4 regions of the Streptomyces sp. NPDC001315 genome follow, and region 4 is predicted to be linked to each of the others. Evidence: riboswitches for the same ligand, from Rfam matches in the RefSeq annotation. Region 4 holds a riboswitch; each other region holds the start of a gene.

Region 1 (4,394 bases), on a different contig from region 4:
CACAAAGTCGTGGTGCGTGAAGCGGTGGACGTCCTTGGCGGACAGGCGCGGGTAGGGCGCGAAGAAGCGGTAGTACTTCGACTCGTCCGAGACCTGTTCGTAGAAGCTGACCAGACGGTCGGCGTCATCAACGGTGATGGGCCGGATGCGCGCGGTGCCGCCGTCGCGCAGCACCACGTCCGCCTCCCAGTGGGCGGGGTACTCGTGCCGGTCGTGCCGGTCCGCCGAGGTCTGCATGGGCCCCAGAGTACGGCTCGCGTACGACAACGGCGCGAGGCAGTCTGTGGAGGACGGAAGTCGGGTCGAGGCCGCGATCCGACGCCACTTCCGGAACGGGACACAGGACCGCTCCGGGCACGCATTCCGATGTGGAACACTGGTCTAGACAACCCTGAGACACTGAAGGGCAGCATCACATGGCTGAGCGCCGCGTCAACGTCGGCTGGGCCGAGGGCCTCCACGCCCGTCCCGCCTCCATCTTCGTCCGAGCCGCCACGGCCGCAGGCGTCCCGGTCACGATCGCCAAGGCCGACGGCAACCCCGTCAACGCGGCCTCCATGCTGGCCGTCCTCGGCCTGGGCGCCCAGGGTGGCGAGGAGATCGTCCTCGCCTCCGACGCCGAGGGTGCGGACGCCGCGCTCGACCGTCTGGCGAAGCTGGTCTCCGAGGGGCTCGAGGAGCTTCCCGAGACCGTCTGAGCACGACCCCCTTCGCGCCTGAGCCGGCGCCGCTTTCGCGGAGCTGGTTGTGTGCCGTCGGGGTTCCTCAATTGATGGTTTGCGGTGCTTGTCGCTTTAAAGACTTCCTCCCGCAACTCCGAAGGGCTCGCCCGAATTGCCGGGCGAGCCCTTCGCATTTCCTGTTCATGGGCAGCATAAATAGTCCCCCTGGAATTGCCCTTCTTTGTATACGGCCCCTGTGTTAATGCCGCAGACCCGTCATGTTTACGGGGTGTTGCGAAGTCCTCACGCGGTCGGGTCGCACTCCTCCCCCGGAGAAACGCAGCCGGTGTGCGGCGCTCGAACGCTCCGTGTGCAGTGCCGTGATCGCCCGCGCGCGCTCACCGTCGCCGCGCGCCACCGCGTCCACGATCGCGCCGTGCTCGGTCCAGGACTCCACGGGGTTGGCCGGTGCCTCGACCGCGTACATCCAGGCGATCTTGTGCCGCAGCTGGGTGAGCGTGGCGGTCAGGGCTTGGCTGCCGGAAGCCTGCGCGAGCGTCTCGTGGAACCAGCCGCCCAGGGAACGCAGATCCTCGCTGTTGCCCCGTCTGGCCCGCTCCTGGCCCAGCCGGACGAGGCCGCGCAGCACCTTCAGATGGGCCTCGGTGCGGCGCTGGGCGGCTCGGGAAGCGCCGAGGGGCTCCAGGAGCATGCGCATCTCCAGCAGGTCGGAGGCCTCCAGCTCGGTGGGTTCCGCGACGCACGCGCCCGCGTGCCGACGGGTCACCACGAACCCCTCCGCCTCCAGGGTGCGCAGGGCCTCCCTGACGGGGACGCGCGAGACGCCGTAGCGGCGTGCGAGGAGTTCCTCGGTGAGCCGGCTGCCGCGCTCGTAGACACCGGCGACGATGTCGTCCCGGATCGCCGTGCATACCGAGTGCGCCGGAATACGCATGACCGACCTCCGCCTTAATCCCCGTGAAACGTCGCCGATTGACGTGCGTTCAGTGACTCTATTGCAATCAGCTGCAATTTCCGACGGGAGGCCGGAATCCAGGGATATTTTTTGGACAGCGGGGCCTGCGAAACGCCGAAAGCCCCGGCTCGGGGAGCCGGGGCGTCGGTATGTCTCGCCGTCCGTTGTCAGACGTCACGCCGGGCGAGCGTCAGACGTTGACACCGTGCTTGCGGAGGTAGGCGACAGGGTCGATGTCCGAGCCGTACTCGGCGGTCGTACGGGCCTCGAAGTGCAGGTGCGGGCCGGTGACGTTGCCGGTCGCACCGGAGAGGCCGATCCGCTCGCCCATGGTGACCTTCTGGCCCACGGAGACGCCTATGGACGACAGGTGACCGTACTGCGTGTACGTGCCGTCGTTCATCTTGATGACGACCTGGTTGCCGTACGCCCCGCCCCAGCCGGCCTCGACGACGGTGCCGTAGCCGACCGCGTGGACGGAGGTGCCGCTGGCGGCGTGGAAGTCGATGCCGGTGTGGCTGCCGGAGGACCAGAACGAGCCGCCGCTGAGGTAGCCCGTGGACACGTAGGAGTGGGAGATCGGCGCCACGAACGTGTTGAGGCGCTTGCGCTCGGCCTCGCGGGCGGCGCGCGCCTTGGCCTCGCGCTCCTCCTTGGCCTTCTCCGCGGCCTTCTTGCGGGCGGCCTCCTCGGCCGCCCTCTGCTCCGCGGCCTGCTTCTGCGCTGCGGCCTGGGCGCCGATCTGCTCGGCGACCGAGTCGCCGATGGTGATGACCGGGGTGAGGCCCGTCTGCTCGACGGAGTTCTCGGCGGCGAGCGCGGGGGCAGCGAGGGTGCCGACGACGCCGGTGGTGGCGAGGGCCGCGATGCCGGCTGCCTGAGCGCTGGTGCGCTTCATCCGGCCGGGACGGCGGTGCTTCCCGGGGGCGCACATGAACGCCATGTAGTGGCTGATCCTTTCCTTCCCTCTCGCCTACCGGGTTAGCTGACGGGTTCGGAGCAGGAAGGTCTCCTACGGACCCCCTCGCGGCACGCGCGGGCGTCCGATTCACCCCAGGGACTGCGATGGGTCCCCGGCTCCCCTGGCTCGCGCCGTACGGGGACTCGGCGATGACTGTCCGCTGCCGCGGGTGCGGCGCACTGCCTGACGAACAGCCCGGACGACCGTACGGGGGCCGTCTTGCAATCCTCAAACGGATCAGGGCTTTTGTAGCGCATGCCACAGGGCAGACAGGCAACTCTCCCTCAATTCGGACATTCTCCGGACATTGAAGGGCCCTGGTGACTCATCGTCACCAGGGCCCTTACGCGCGCGTGCCTGTGCTCTGCCGCTACTCGGCTTCTACTCGGCGGACACTACGGTGACTTCACCGATGCCGAGGGCCTCGACGGGCTCCTTGATCTGCGCCGCGTCGCCGACGAGGATCGTCACCAGACAGTCCACCGGGAAGGCGCTCACGGCCGCCGCGGTGGCCTCCACCGTGCCGGTCGCGGCGAGCTGCTGGTACAGCGTCGCCTGGTAGTCGTCGGGCAGGTGCTGCTCGACCTGGTCGGCCAGCGTGCTCGCCACGGCCGCCGCCGTCTCGTACTTCAGCGGCGCCACACCGACGAGGTTCTGCACGGCGACGTCCCGCTCGGCGTCGGTCAGGCCCTCCGCGGCGAGCGTGCGCAGCACGGTCCACAGGTCCGACAGGGCGGGACCGGTGTTCGGGGTGTCCACGGAGCCGCTGATGGCGAGCATCGCGGCGCCCGTAGCCCCTCCGGGGGAAGAGGGGGCCGCCGACCTGAGGACCTGCCCGAACGCGCGCACACCGTAGGTGTAGCCCTTCTCCTCGCGCAGGACGCGGTCCAGACGGGAGGTGAGGGTGCCACCGAGGCAGTACGTGCCGAGCACCTGGGCGGGCCACACGCGGTCGTGCCGGTCGGCGCCGGTCCGGCCGATCAGCAGCTGCGTCTGGACGGCGCCGGGGCGGTCCACGATGACGACGCGGCCGGTGTCGTCGGCGCTCACCGGCGGCACGGGGCGCGGCTCGGCCGAGGAGCCCGTCCAGGCGCCCAGGGTGTCGCCGAGCAGCGCGTCCAGGTCGATGCCGACGAGGTCGCCGACGATCACGGCGGTGGCCGTGGCGGGGCGGACGTGCCTCTCGTAGAAGGCGCGTACGGCCGCGGAGTCGATCTTCACGACCGTCTCCTCGGTGCCCTGGCGCGGGCGCGACATGCGCGACGTGGCCGGGAACAGTTCCTTGGAGAGCTCCTTGGCGGCCCGGCGGGAGGGGTTGGCCAGCTCGTGCGGAATCTCGTCGAGCCGGTTGCGGACCAGCCGCTCGACCTCGCTGTCCGCGAACGCGGGCGCCCTGAGGGCGTCGGCGAGCAGGCCGAGCGCCTTGGCCAGGCGCGAGGCCGGAACTTCGAGGCTCAGGCGTACGCCGGGGTGGTCGGCGTGCGCGTCGAGGGTGGCGCCGCAGCGCTCCAGTTCGGCGGCGAATTCCTCCGCGGAGAGCTTGTCGGTGCCCTCCGAGAAGGCCCGCGCCATGATCGTGGCCACGCCGTCGAGACCGGCCGGTTCGGCCTCCAGGGGCGCGTCGAGGAGCACCTCGACGGCGACGACCTGCTGGCCGGGCCGGTTGCAGCGCAGGACGGTCAGGCCGTTGTCCAGCGTGCCGCGCTCGGGCGCCGGGAAGGCCCAGGGCCTGGCCTCGCCCGCCCGGGGCTGGGGGTGGAACTCCATCGTGGCGAGCTCGGTCACTGGGCCGCCT
Region 2 (4,394 bases), on a different contig from region 4:
GCGCGCAGCCCGCGCGGCGGCCGTCCGAGCTGCTGCTTGAAGGCCTCGACGTCCGCGTCGGTGGGCTCGGTGCGCGGGGTGGGCGGCGGGGGCGTTTCCATGCCTGTCTTTCTGTCCGTTCACTGGTCGGAGGCGTCGGACTTGTCGACTCCGTCCCAGACGTTCGAGTACCAGGGGCGGTGGGCCGCCCCCCGGTCGGCGCGCGACTGCTTGGCCGCGTCCGGGTCGATCACGACGTAGCCCGTCTCCCCGGGCATCACATAGTGCAGCCGCTGCCGGATCTGCTGCGCCGCGTACGCGTCGTCCTGCCAGCGCGCCTTGAGGTCGCGCAGCTGCTCCACACGCTCCTTGGCCTGCTGCTTCTGGCGCTCCATGTCGGCGATCTCGGCGCGCTGGGAGACGTACTGCCTTATGGGATAGGCGAGGGCCACGATCAGCGAGCACAGGACGAGGGCGAGCAGCGCGGCCCGGCCGGTCAGCCGGGAGCGGCGGGCCTGCCGCTTGGTCTGGGAGCGGTAGACGCGGGCCGCCGTCTGCTCGCCGAGCAGCCGCAGCCTGGTCGCGGTGGAGAAACGGTCCCGGTCCTTCACGGCCATCTGGCTCTCCCGCCTCCCCTTCACAGCCGTCACACGTGCGTACGTCCCCGGACACGGTACGGGACCGGGTGCGGGGACGTACGTACGACTGGCCAAGGCTTGGCCCGGGTTGGGTCAGCCCTTGGAGACCTCTGCGTCGCCCTTGAAGCGCGGGAAGGCCGAACGGCCGGCGTACACCGCGGCGTCGTCGAGGATCTCCTCGATGCGCAGCAGCTGGTTGTACTTGGCGACGCGCTCGGAGCGGGCCGGGGCGCCGGTCTTGATCTGGCCGCAGTTGGTGGCGACGGCCAGGTCGGCGATGGTGACGTCCTCGGTCTCGCCGGAGCGGTGGGACATCATGCACTTGAAGCCGTTGCGCTGGGCCAGCTCGACGGCGTCCAGGGTCTCGGTCAGCGAGCCGATCTGGTTCACCTTCACCAGAAGGGCGTTGGCGGTGCCCTCCTCGATACCGCGGGCCAGGCGCTCCGGGTTGGTGACGAACAGGTCGTCGCCGACGAGCTGGACCTTGTCGCCGAGCTTGTCGGTGATGACCTTCCAGCCGGCCCAGTCGTCCTCGAACAGCGGGTCCTCGATGGAGACGAGCGGGTAGGCCGCCACGAGCTCCTCGTAGTACTCCGTCATCTCGGCGGCGGAGCGGTCCTTGCCCTCGAACTGGTACTTGCCGTCCTTGTAGAACTCGGACGCGGCGACGTCCAGCGCGAGCGCGATCTGCTCACCGGGGACGTAGCCGGCCTGCTTGATGGCCTCGAGGATGAGGTCGAGCGCGGCGCGGTTGGAGTCCAGGTTCGGGGCGAAGCCGCCCTCGTCGCCGAGGCCGGTGGACAGGCCCTTGGACTTCAGGACGGACTTGAGGGTGTGGTAGACCTCGGTGCCCCAGCGCAGGGCCTCGGAGAAGGACTCCGCGCCGATCGGGGCGATCATGAACTCCTGGATGTCCACGTTGGAGTCGGCGTGCGAGCCGCCGTTCAGGATGTTCATCATCGGCACCGGCAGCAGGTGCGCGTTCGGGCCGCCCAGGTAACGGAACAGGGGCAGGTCGCTGGCCTCGGAGGCGGCGTGCGCGACGGCGAGGGAGACGCCGAGGATGGCGTTGGCGCCGAGCGAGCCCTTGTTGTCGGTGGCGTCCAGGTCGAACATCGCCTGGTCGATCAGGCGCTGCTCGGTGGCGTCGTAGCCGACCAGCTCCGGGCCGATCTGCTCGATGACGGCGAGGACGGCCTTCTCGACACCCTTGCCCTGGTAGCGGTTGGGGTCACCGTCGCGGAGCTCGATGGCCTCGAAGGCACCGGTGGAGGCGCCGGACGGGACGGCGGCACGACCCGTGCTGCCGTCGTCGAGGCCGACCTCGACCTCGACCGTGGGGTTGCCTCGGGAGTCCAGGATTTCCCGGGCTACGACGACGTCGATGGACGGCACGAGCATCTCCTTCTGGGATGTGACGCGGGTACGCGGGCCTGTGGTGGCCCCGCGAGACTGAGCCTAACCGGCTCCGGGCGATCAGCCAGCCGTTGACCGCCCCATGGACGGAACCGAGAGTAAATTGTTTCCGAACGGAACAAAGCCGGTTCGCGAAAAGAGCCGGATCGCAAAAAAGGCCCCGCTCCGGCGCGTACGGGGGAACACGCACCGGAGCGGGGAGCCCGTGGGGACGGGGGTGGCCCGCACGAGGCCTTCACTGCGGAAGGCACGGATGTGAGGCCGCTGTGGTTCAGCTACGAGCCGGGTGTCACTTCAGGTGCAGCTGCTGGCCCGGGTAGATGAAGTCGGCGTCGTCGACGATGTCCTTGTTCAGCTTGAACAGCTGCTGCCAGCCACCCTTGACGTCGTGCTTCTCGGCGATGGAGCTGAGGGTGTCGCCCTTGACGACCTTGTACTCGCCGTCGCCCTTCTTGACCTTCTCGCCGGTCGGGGTGGTGACGGTCTTCGTGGCGGCCGGGCGCTCGGTGGAGCGGGAGGCGGCCTGCGTGTCGGTCGAGCGGGTGGTGGTGCTCGGCGTGGCGGCGGCACCGTTGTAGGCGGCGTTGGACAGGCCCGTGCCGCAGGTCGGCCAGGCGCCCTTGCCCTGCGCGGCGAGGACCTTCTCGGCGACCGTGATCTGCTGGGCCTTGGAGGCCTTGTCGGCGGTGGCGGCGTACTGCGTGCCACCGTACGCGGCCCAGGTGGAGGCGGAGAACTGCAGGCCGCCGTAGAAGCCGTTGCCGGTGTTGATGGACCAGTTGCCGCCGGACTCGCACTGGGCGACGGTGTCCCACTCGGAGGCGGTGGCGGCGGAGGCGTTGCCGGCCGCCATCAGCGGGGCGGCGATGGCGACGCCGGTGACACCGGCGAGCGCGGCGACGCGGGTGGCCTTGAACGGACGACGGTGCTTGCCCTTGCTGGAAAACAGCATGGTTGGATCCCCTCACCGACGCCTGCGAGGTGAGCTGTCGGGTTCGGGCCGGTTGAGTTGCCCGGCCGCGTCCCTCACGGGACACGGCTTCACCCCAAGCCGGAACCAGCCTCAACTGCTGGGCCCGGCACTTACCTTGGGTCCCCCGCTCCTGCCTACGGCGCTTGACGCGACGACTGTTCCCGTGCGGCCGCTGGCAGGATTCGGCGTTGCGGCAGCCGGGGCTCGCAATGGCGAGCGGTCCTGACCGTAGGCAGGCGATCCGCCGTTTTTCAAAGACGATCAGGGCTTCTGAGACTCATCCCACACTTTCACCAAACCGGACATTTAACGGCGAACCGGGACGCCAACTCCCGCCGCCTTTCGCCCGTTTAGGCACCGACTTCCAGGGTCTGACCGGGGACGATGCGGCTCGGATCGGTACCGATCGTCTCTTTGTTCTCCTCGTAGAGCCCGCGCCATCCGCCGTCGAGGCCAAGGGAGTCGGCGATGGACACGAGACTGTCCCCGACACGGACGACGTACGAGCCGTCGGCGGCGTCGGCGGACGAGGCGTGCCGGCCTGCGGAGGAGGCGGTGCCGCCGGTGTCGGCCACTCCCTCGTCGGCACTGCCGCCGCGGTGACGGCCGGTACCGAGCGCGCCGGTGTCGACGAGGCTCGAAGAGCCGACGTATTGCTCGGAGTTGTCCGAGTCGTCACCCTTCGCCCCGTCGGCGGACGCGCTGTCCCCACCCCGTGAATCGCTCGCACCGGAACCCGAGTCCGAGCCGGAACCGGAGGATGTGTCTGATTTGGCGGAGTTGCCCGTGGTGTCCGCAGAAGTATGGGAAGAGGACGCTTCATCGGAGGGCCGGGCGGACGAGTCGGCGGAAGCCTCACCGGAGGACTCTTCGGGTGAGTCGGACAAGCCGTGCGAGTCGGATGATGCGGAGGAGTTGGAGGAGTTGGACTTTCCGTGCGAGGAGCCGTCCGCCACGCCCGTGTCGACGTTCGCCGACGCGGAGTCCTGGGAGAGCCCCGAGAGCAGTCCGCACGTGGACCAGACTTCGACCCCCTGGTCGGCGAGGATCTTCTCGGCGACGGCTATCTGCTGGGAGCGGCTGGCCAGGTCGGCTCTGGAGGCGTAGTCGAGACCGCCGTACTTCTCCCAGTCCGCCTGGCTCAGGTGGAGGCCGCCGTAGTACCCGTTACCGGTGTTGGCGCTCCATGAGCCGCCGGTCTCGCACTCGGCCACGTGGTCCCACGTGGTGCCCTCGGCCGCGCTCGCGCCACCGGCGCCGAGGAGCGGGATGGCGATGGCGGAGCCGGCCACTCCGGCCGCGACGAGGAGAGCCGGAGCCTGACGGGGGCGACGGTGACGACCGTTCCCGGAGAGCATACGGAGACCTTTCGCGCGACAGCGGTGACC
Region 3 (4,394 bases), on a different contig from region 4:
ACATCAGCTCCCCCGGCGGCTCGTTCAACGCCATGACCGCGATCTACGACACGATGCGGTACGTCAGCTGCGACGTGGAGACGTTCTGCATGGGTCAGGCCGGATCGTCCGCCGCGGTGCTGCTGGCCGCGGGTGCTCCGGGCAGGCGGTACGCGCTGCCGGGTGCGCGCGTGGTGCTCCGTCAGCCGGCGCTGCCCGAACCGGTCGAGGGGCAGGCCGGCGACCTCGCCATCCAGGCGGAGGAGTTGGCGCGCACCAGGGCCTTGCTGGAGGAGATGCTCGTACGGCATACGGGACGCAGTCCGCAGCAGGTGAGTGCCGACATCGAGCGGGACAAGGTCCTGGACGCGCCGGGAGCGCTGGAGTTCGGCCTGGTGGACCGCGTCATCGACGGCCGCAAGGCCTCGCGCACCACGCCCGGCGCGAGGTGAGCCGGGGATGCTGCCACCGGAACTCCCGCCGCTGCCCGCCCTGACACGGGCCGAGGGCGAGTTGATCGACCGTTACCTGGAGGTGGTCGACCTGCTCGGCCGCATCAACCCGGCGTATCACGGGGACACGTACCGCGGACTGCGCGCCGCCCAGGCGCTGGTGGGGAAGGCGGCCGCGCTGCGCGACGCGCTGGCCCTGATGCACCAGCGGGGCGAGGCCGAACTGCACGCGCCCACGCTCGCGCGGGCGCTGCGCGTCCTGGACGGGGAGCGGCGCACGGCACGCGTCATCGTGCCGTCACGCTCCGACAGTTGACGCACGCCCAGCCGGTCCGGGTGTTCCGTCCCGCGTGCGGAGTGTCCGGGACGGAGTTGAAACGGACCAAATGGTGTACCCCCTGTTGGCGTAGGTGTGCGTCCTTTTCTCGGACCGTTGCGGTTGCGCAACGCGCGTGGCTCCGGAGCGGGATGAGGTGCTCCGGTGCTGGTCCGGGGCTCGTCGGCCCCCTGGACAGTCGATCGAACATGGGGCTGTCCACCCGAACGGGTGAGTGGTGAGCAACAACACAAACCCACGGTTCCGTTGGGATTTTCGGACACCTGTGAGTGAAGATCCCAATCTGACGACAAGCCCCCGCCACAGCGGCGGGGCGGTCCGGGCGGACGCCGAGTCCTGCCGCTGTCCCGGACGACCGGTCGACGGAAGTGCATCGGCAGGAGTGGAGGACCCAAGCACGACGGGTTCGCCGGAACGGCCAAGCCATGGCCGGGCCGAGCAGCCCTTGGGGTGAAGCCGCGCGACGCGGCCGGGCAACTTCGCCAGCCCGAATCCGACAGGTCATCCTTCACAGGCGGCTGACGAAGGGTTGCGCATGACTGCGCTCAATCGTGTCCCGTCGCTGATGGCCCGGGCCGGTACGGCCTCGGCACTCACCATTGCCGCCGTGGGCGGCTCGATCGTGGCCCCGGGCTTCACCTCCGAGGCGGCGGCCGCCACAACCGCGACGAAGGCACTCCAGATCGCGGCCTCCAAGAAGGGCTCCCCGTACCAGTACGGCGCCACGGGGCCGCGCAGGTTCGACTGCTCCGGGCTCACGCTGTACTCGTTCAAGAAGGCGGGCAAGAAGCTGCCCCGCACGGCGGCCCAGCAGTACAACAAGACCCACCACATCTCGGCCAGGAGCCGCAAGCCAGGCGACCTCGTGTTCTTCCACTCGGGCTCCAGCGTCTACCACGTCGGCATCTATGCCGGGAAGGGAAAGATCTGGCATGCCCCGAAGACCGGGGATGTGGTGAGGCTGCAGAAGCTCTGGACGACGAGCGTCTGGTACGGCAGGGTCAGTTGACCCGCCCGGTGCGGTGGCGGCGTCCTGACGCGCCGCCGCCGCGCCGGGGTCATTCCCGTGAAAAGGACTGGGTCCTCAAGGTTCCTGCTGCCCCGCGGCCGGCACCGGCTCGGCCGGGATCGTCCACGGGAGTTCGATGAAGACCGTCTTGCCCCCCTCGTGGGTGGGGCGGACGCGCAGCCTGCCGCCGCACTCCGCGATCAGCCAGCGGATGATCACCATTCCCCGGCCGTTGTCCTGCTGGACGGCGGCCGGCAGTCGTTTGGGGAAGCGTGGGTGGCTGTCGGTGACGCCGATGCGCAGATGCTCGTCACGGTCGAGGGTGAGGTCCACCGTGAAGGTGGGTGACTGCCCCAGAGTGTGCTGTACGGCGTTGGTGGCGAGTTCGGAGACGATCAGCCGGATGGTGTCGGCCGCATCCGTGTCCGCCGGCAGGCCCCACTCCGCGAGAGCGCTCGCCACGAAGGTGCGGGCAGCGGCGACCGAGGCGGGATCGCTCGGCAGAGTGACGGATGCTTCCAGATGGTCTGCCATGGCGACGTCGTCCCTTCCCGCGGGACCGCAGTCCGACAAGGAGCGGATTCGAGTACGGTCCCGGACTGGTGCTTCTTCGCCAGACTGCCATTACCCGGCCGGCCACGGTGGCGATCCACCAAGATGTGCATATATCTGTCGCTCGAAGCGGTGAACTCTGCGACGGCAGACCGTATTTGGGCGGCTCGGAAGGAGTAAGGAGTTTCCCATGCAGTACGGTCCCGCGGTGCGCCGCCGGAAACTGGGCGCCGAGCTGCGCGCTCTGCGCGCCCGCACAGGGCTCACCAGTGGTGAGGCGGCCCGGCTGGTGGGCTGGCACCAGTCGAAGGTGAGCCGGATCGAGACCGGCGCCAGCGGGGTGAAACCGGCCGATGTGCGGTTACTCCTGGACGCCTACGGTGTCGCCGACGCCCAGCTGCGGGAGTTGCTGCTGGTGCTGGCGGGGTCCCACGACGGCGGCCGGGACCACTGGTGGCACGCGTACCGTGGTGTGCTGCCGCCCACCTACCGGGATTTCATCAGCCTGGAGTCGCAGGCGAGCGCGATGCGCACACTGGAGACGTCGGTGGTCCCGGGGCTGTTGCAGACGCCCGAGTACGCCCGCGCGGTGACGCGGGCGGCCGTGGAGGGGCTGGAGGAGGAGCGGCTTGACGCGCTGGTGGAGGTGCGGCTGGCCAGGCAGGACGTGCTGCGCGCGCAGCCGCCGCTGGAACTGACCGCGGTCCTGGACGAGGCGGTGCTGCGGCGGGAGGTCGGCGGGCCCGACGTGATGGCGCGACAGCTGCGGCGGCTGGTGGAGGCGGGGCGTCTGGCCCAAGTGCGGCTCCAGGTGCTGCCGTTCAGCGCGGGAGCACACATCGGCATCACCGGACCTTTCGTTATCTTGTCATTTCCGAGCACTTCTGATCTGGATGTGGTTGTTCTCGACCATATGACGAGTAGCCTCTACCTCGAACGGAAAGAAGACCTCCAGGCCTACTCGGAGGCCTTCAACACCCTTCAGATCCACGCCCTTTCACCCGAGGACTCGTTGGATTTCATCGCCGGGATAGGTGACGGCGCGTAAGGAGGCACCATGACTGCACTGCCTCGGAACGTACCTTCCACTACTCATCTGCACGATGCGCGATGGCTGCGCAGCAGCTACAGCACGGGAGCGAACAACTGCGTGGAGACGGCCCGGCCGGCCTCGGGGCCATGGGCCGGACTGCTCGCCGTACGCGACTCCAAGGACCCGGCCGGCCCCGCGCTGCTCTTCTCCCCCGAGAGCTGGGCGGAATTCACGGCCGCGTTCCACTGATTCCGGTCATGTCCGGACCGTTCTGATCAGTTCAAAGCAGCAGCGATCAGCGCTGATCGATGACGAATCGTGCGACACACGGCCGTGTCACGCCGACTCATGGTCGTGTCTCGCCGATCACCCGTACCGCGCGTTCGACCTGGGCCTCGGAGAGGTCCGCGCGAGCGGTCAGTCGCAGCCGCGAGATGCCGTCGGGCACGGAAGGAGGACGGAAGCAGCCCACGGCGACACCCGCCGCACGGCAGTCGGCCGCCCACCGCACGGCCCCCTCCGGGGACGGCGCCCGCACGGAGACGACCGCGGCGTCCGGCCGTACCGCCTCCAGACCCGCGGCGGTCAGACGTGCGTGCAGCTCGCCCGCCACCGTGCGGGCCCGCGCCGCCCGCTCCGGCTCGCGGCGCAGCAGCCGCAGGGCCGACAGGGCCGCGCCCGCCGCCGCGGGGGCGAGGCCCGTGTCGAAGATGAACGTGCGGGCCGCGTTGACCAGGTGGTCGATCACCCCGACGGGACCGAGCACTGCTCCGCCCTGGCTGCCCAGCGACTTGGACAGGGTGACCGTCACGACGACGTCCGGGGCGCCCGCGAGCCCTGCCGCGTAAGGAGCACCACGGCCGCCGTCGCCCAGCACGCCAAGGCCGTGGGCGTCGTCGACGACCACCCCGGCGCCGTGCTCCCGGCATGCCTGCGCGAGTCCGGCCAGCGGCGCGGCGTCGCCGTCGACCGAGAAGACCGTGTCGGAGACGGCGACGGCGGGCCCGGCGTGTGTCTGGAGCGCCTTGCGCA
Region 4 (4,394 bases):
CCTTCTCGGCGGTGGTGTCCGACTGCCGCCCCTGGTCCGGGCGGCGGTGGGGAGCCGGTCACCTGGGGGAGGACGCTAGGCCTGTCTGTGTCGGCTTGGTAACGCCATGTGCGGAACTGGCGCGAGCGGACCGAGTGGTGACCTAAGGTGACCGTGATCCACACGCGGTGCCGTCAACTTCACGCAGTGTGATGACCGATGTCGGGATTCCTGGACCCATTCGGGTGACACGGTGCTATGGGGCGCATATATGCAGGCGCTGTCACATGCGGTGGCCCGGTGTCGGAGGGCTTGGGCGGGCCTGGTTAGGCTCCGGCCTCATGGACGTACTCATCCATCTCTTCGTCGGCCTGCACATCATCGGCATCGCCTCGCTCCTCGGCGGCTTCCTCACCCAGATGAAGGCGATGGGCCAGGGCACTGCCCGCTTCGTCCCCGCGATGCTGCACGGCGCGGCGACGATGCTGGTCACCGGCGTGATCCTGGTCGGCCTCAACCAGGCCGACGATCATCCGGTCAACAACATCAAGATCGGCGTGAAGCTGGCCCTGCTGATCGTGATCCTTGGCCTCGTCTACGTGAAGCGGGACGACGAGAAGGTCGACAAGGGCCTGTTCGGCCTGGTGGGCCTGCTGACCATGGCGAACATCTTCATCGCGGTGCTGTGGACGTGACATCGGCACGGACGGCCACCGAGGCCGCCCGGACCGCCGCCGCGGCGACCGCGAGCCACACGACCACGGCGATCCACAGCAGCACCTCCCCGAGCCCCTTCAGCCACGGGACGCCGACGGCCGAGGCGACGGACAGCGTCGCCGCCGCCGTCACCCCCGTCGGGAACGCGGTCGACCACCGTCGCACGTCGTAGCGCAGCCGCGGCCGCAGCAGCTCGGCCACCAGCAGGACGGCGTACCAGCACAGGGCGAGCACGAGCAGGGCGCCGGTCACGGTGCGCAGGACGCCCAGGTTGTCGTCGTTCCACAGGTACAGGCTCGCGCTGTCGGCGGAGATCAGCTTCGCCCCCGCCAGCGCCGAGATGGCGAGCGCCCCGCCGGCCACCCACTGGTCCCCGGCCCCCTCGACGGTCTGGCGCAGGTCGAAGTAGGCCAGGGCGAAGCAGTAGAGCACGATCCCCAGCCAGAACAGCACCATCGCCGCGCGCGCGAGCCAGGCCGTCGACAGAGCCGCGGCGAGGGTGGCGCCGAGCACCGCGAGCCCCTGCGTGGCGACGCACCCGAGGAACACCGTCCCCGGCATACGCCGCCGCCAGTGCCGTACGACGTCGACGAGCAGCACCGGCCACAGCACCGCGGACAGCGCCAGCAGCGCCTCGGCGAGGGTGTGCCGGCCCAGTGCGGAGAAACGGGTGCCGAGCACGGTGGTGGCCGCGACCGAGGTGAGCGCGGCGGGCGTGCCCGCCCGGCGCACCCATTCCTCCCGCTCCCACAGCAGCTGCAGGACGAAGTCCGCCGCCAGTGCCAGCCAGGCGGCGCAGGCGAGCACCAGGGCGATCCAGGACAGGGCCTCGTACCCCGACAGCTGCAGACCGACGGACAGGATGCCGGTCGCGAGCACGGCGGCCCCGGCCGCCGGCGGACGCTGCGCCCACCAGGCGCGGGGAGAGGAGGAGCGGGGCATGGGCCGATGCTAAGGAGCCCCGCGCGCGTTGCGAGCGGGGCACGCGCGCGGGCGCCCGAAAATACGCGCGGGCGCAGGCAGAGCACCGCGCTCCCTCAGGAGTAGTGCTCCCCCACACCCACGCGCGCGTGCCTCACCGCAGCCGGCGGTCAGGCCGGACGCACCACGCTGTGGATCCCCGACTCGCCGTCGTAGTAGATCGACTCCTCGCGGACGTACGCGCCGGGCTTGGGGGCGTGGATCATCATGCCGTTACCGATGTAGATGCCGACATGGCTGACGTCGTCGTAGAAGAAGACCAGGTCGCCGGGCTGGGCGTCGGCGAGGGAGACGGTGGTGCCGGCGTTCACCTGGTCGTAGGTGGTGCGCGGGAGGGTGACGCCGGCGGCCTTCCAGGCGGCCTGGGTGAGGCCGGAGCAGTCGTAGGAGTCGGGGCCCGTGGCGCCCCAGACGTACGGCTTGCCGATCTGCGCGCGGGCGAAGGCGAGCGCCTTCTCGGCCTTGGTCGACGAGGAGGACGAGGAGGACGAGCCCGAGGCCGAGCTCGACGGCGTGCTCTCGGCAGCGGCAGCCGCCGCCGCTGCCGCCTGCTGCTTCGCGAGCTCCGCCGCCTTACGCGCGGCCTCCTCCTGCTTCTGCTTCTCGATCTCCGCCAGCCGGGCCTTCTCCTGGGCGGTCAGCTCCGAGAGCAGTACGCGCGCGTCCGTGAGCTTCTTCTGCACGGTCGCCTTGGCCGTCTTCAGGTCGTCCTGCGAGTCGGTGAGCGTCGCGAGGCTCTCGGCTGCCTCCCGGCGCTGCTTCATCGTCGCGGACTGTTCGGTGACGTACTCGTCGACCGCGTCCTTCTGGCGCGAGGTCAGGCGGCTCATCAGCTGGGCCTGGTCGAAGTAGTCCTGCGGCGAGTCCGCGAGCAGGAAGGTCGCGGTGTCGGGCGCGGTGGCGCCGGTCCGGTACTGCGCCGCGGCGAAGGAACCGAGCTCCTCGCGCGCTTCGTTGAGCTTCTGGGTGCGCTGGGCGACGTTGTCCAGGAGGGTGTCGACCCGCTTGCGCTGCTTGGCGGTCTTCTCCTTGGCCGCGTTGTAGTTCTCGGTCGCCGACTCGGCCTGGCGGTACAGGTCGTCGACCTTCTTCTCGACCTCCTCGAGGCTCGGCCTGCCGTCGTCGGCCGAGGGACTGGCGTTGGCCGTCTGGGAGAGCAGGGCGACGGAGGTGAGGGCCGCCGTGGCGAGGGCGGGGGTCCGTATGCCGGCTACGCGCGTACCTGCGGGACGCGACTTGCGGTGCGACGCCAAGAGAGGCGACTCCTTCCACGCTCCGCCTACCGGGTTAGCTGTCGGGTTCGGGCGGATGGATCGGAAGGGTTGCCCTACGGCCTGTCCCCCATGGGGAGTCGGGCCGATTCACCCCGGGTCTCGGTTGGGTCCCCGGTTCCGGTCGCCGTGCGGGCGTACCGGACTCGGCGGAGGCCGCGCGGCCCGGCGACGTTCGCCGGTGGGGGTCGTGCGGCCTGTTGGGCACGGTAGCCAACTCGTGTGACGCCTGTGAAGGTTGATGGGTGATATGCCCGATACATTTTCGTGACCTAAGGCCAGGGCGTTGCTGGCCGTGGTCAATCTGGAGTGATCTGTGGTGACTTGTCCGGAGTGGTGACGTCCGCCCACTTCGTCGCGCTAACTTCCAGCGAGCCACGGTGGGGTGCCGTGGCGGGGGAGAGAGGTACGGCCATGAGGAAGCGCACAGCACTCGTCGTCGGCACATCGGTCGTGCTCGCCGTCACCGCGGGCATCGCACCCGCGAGCGCCACGAGCGCCATGAGTGCCGCCGGCACCACGGGCGGACACGTCGGCGGCAAGCCCGTGATCCGCGTCATCGCGAAGGGCCTGGACAACCCGCGCCAGCTCTCCTACGACGACGGGCACGTGTACGTCGCCGAAGCCGGCCGGGGCGGCAAGAAGTGCGTCGGCGAGGGAGAAGAGGGCCGGACCTGCGTCGGCCTCTCGTCGGCGGTCACCAAGATCTACTGGGACGGGAACGCCTGGCAGCACTACCGGGTGGTGGACAGGCTGCCGTCAGGCGCCGCGCCGGACGGCGGTTTCGCGACCGGCGTGGACGGTGTCTCCGCGCTCGACGGCTGCGTCTGGGCCGTCGAGACCTACGCCCCGCCGGAGGCCGGCATCCCCACCGGACCGCCCTGGAACACGCTCGGCAAACTGCTCTCCGTCGACCACGGCAAGGCACGGATCACCGCGGACATCACCGCCGTCGAACAGAAGTACAACCCGCACAAGGCGACGGTCGAATCCAACCCGTACGCCGTCCTGGCCCTTCCCGACGGCCGCAGGATCGTCGCCGACGCCGCCGGAAACGACCTGGTCGTGGTGTCCCCGTCCGGCAAGGCCCGGCCCTTCACGGTCTTCCCCGACCACGACAGGCACCAGGCCGTCCCTACGTCCCTCGCGCTCGGCCCCGACGGCAAGCTCTACGTCGGCGAGCTGAACGGTGAGGCGGAGAAGCCCACCGCGCGCGTATGGAAGGTCGACCCGCGGACCGGAAAGATCCTCGGCTGGAAGTCGGGCTTCGGCTCGATCACCGGGATCGCCTTCAACGGCGACGGCGACCTGTACGTCAGCCAGCTCTTCGCGAGCAGGGTGACGAAGGTCTCGGGCAGCAAGCGTACGAACGTCCAGGTGCCCTTCCCGGCGGGCGTGGCGGTCGATCCGTACGACGGCAAGGTCTACGTCTCCGCCTGGTCGATC

The links. Region 4 has a riboswitch for cyclic di-AMP ahead of ACFY16_RS38985 (NlpC/P60 family protein). Riboswitches for the same ligand answer to the same signal wherever they lie in the genome.
Region 1: another riboswitch for cyclic di-AMP. It lies ahead of ACFY16_RS15525 (M23 family metallopeptidase); the one in region 4 lies ahead of ACFY16_RS38985 (NlpC/P60 family protein).
Region 2: another riboswitch for cyclic di-AMP. It lies ahead of ACFY16_RS22685 (transglycosylase family protein); the one in region 4 lies ahead of ACFY16_RS38985 (NlpC/P60 family protein).
Region 3: another riboswitch for cyclic di-AMP. It lies ahead of ACFY16_RS38535 (C40 family peptidase); the one in region 4 lies ahead of ACFY16_RS38985 (NlpC/P60 family protein).

The regions. Positions count from the first base shown of each region.
Region 1 is NZ_JBIAWZ010000004.1:460,511-464,904, forward strand. Features, by position in the region: gene ACFY16_RS15510 (GNAT family N-acetyltransferase) at 1-237, opposite strand, end outside; gene ACFY16_RS15515 (HPr family phosphocarrier protein) at 417-698, shown strand; gene ACFY16_RS15520 (GntR family transcriptional regulator) at 922-1,617, opposite strand; gene ACFY16_RS15525 (M23 family metallopeptidase) at 1,829-2,581, opposite strand; cyclic di-AMP (ydaO/yuaA leader) riboswitch at 2,594-2,758, opposite strand; gene ACFY16_RS15530 (M16 family metallopeptidase) at 2,981-4,384, opposite strand; gene ACFY16_RS15535 (M16 family metallopeptidase) at 4,381-4,394, opposite strand, start outside.
Region 2 is NZ_JBIAWZ010000008.1:4,997-9,390, forward strand. Features, by position in the region: partial or broken gene ACFY16_RS22670 (DUF501 domain-containing protein) at 1-101, opposite strand, end outside; gene ACFY16_RS22675 (septum formation initiator family protein) at 120-596, opposite strand; gene eno (phosphopyruvate hydratase) at 711-2,018, opposite strand; gene ACFY16_RS22685 (transglycosylase family protein) at 2,323-2,985, opposite strand; cyclic di-AMP (ydaO/yuaA leader) riboswitch at 2,990-3,158, opposite strand; gene ACFY16_RS22690 (transglycosylase family protein) at 3,357-4,364, opposite strand.
Region 3 is NZ_JBIAWZ010000027.1:68,334-72,727, forward strand. Features, by position in the region: gene ACFY16_RS38525 (ATP-dependent Clp protease proteolytic subunit) at 1-431, shown strand, start outside; gene ACFY16_RS38530 (hypothetical protein) at 439-747, shown strand; cyclic di-AMP (ydaO/yuaA leader) riboswitch at 1,128-1,300, shown strand; gene ACFY16_RS38535 (C40 family peptidase) at 1,304-1,777, shown strand; gene ACFY16_RS38540 (ATP-binding protein) at 1,853-2,311, opposite strand; gene ACFY16_RS38545 (helix-turn-helix domain-containing protein) at 2,520-3,377, shown strand; gene ACFY16_RS38550 (DUF397 domain-containing protein) at 3,387-3,611, shown strand; gene ACFY16_RS38555 (8-amino-7-oxononanoate synthase) at 3,709-4,394, opposite strand, start outside.
Region 4 is NZ_JBIAWZ010000028.1:75,875-80,268, reverse strand. Features, by position in the region: gene ACFY16_RS38995 (hypothetical protein) at 321-674, shown strand; gene ACFY16_RS38990 (tellurite resistance/C4-dicarboxylate transporter family protein) at 652-1,638, opposite strand; gene ACFY16_RS38985 (NlpC/P60 family protein) at 1,788-2,930, opposite strand; cyclic di-AMP (ydaO/yuaA leader) riboswitch at 2,938-3,110, opposite strand; gene ACFY16_RS38980 (ScyD/ScyE family protein) at 3,363-4,394, shown strand, end outside.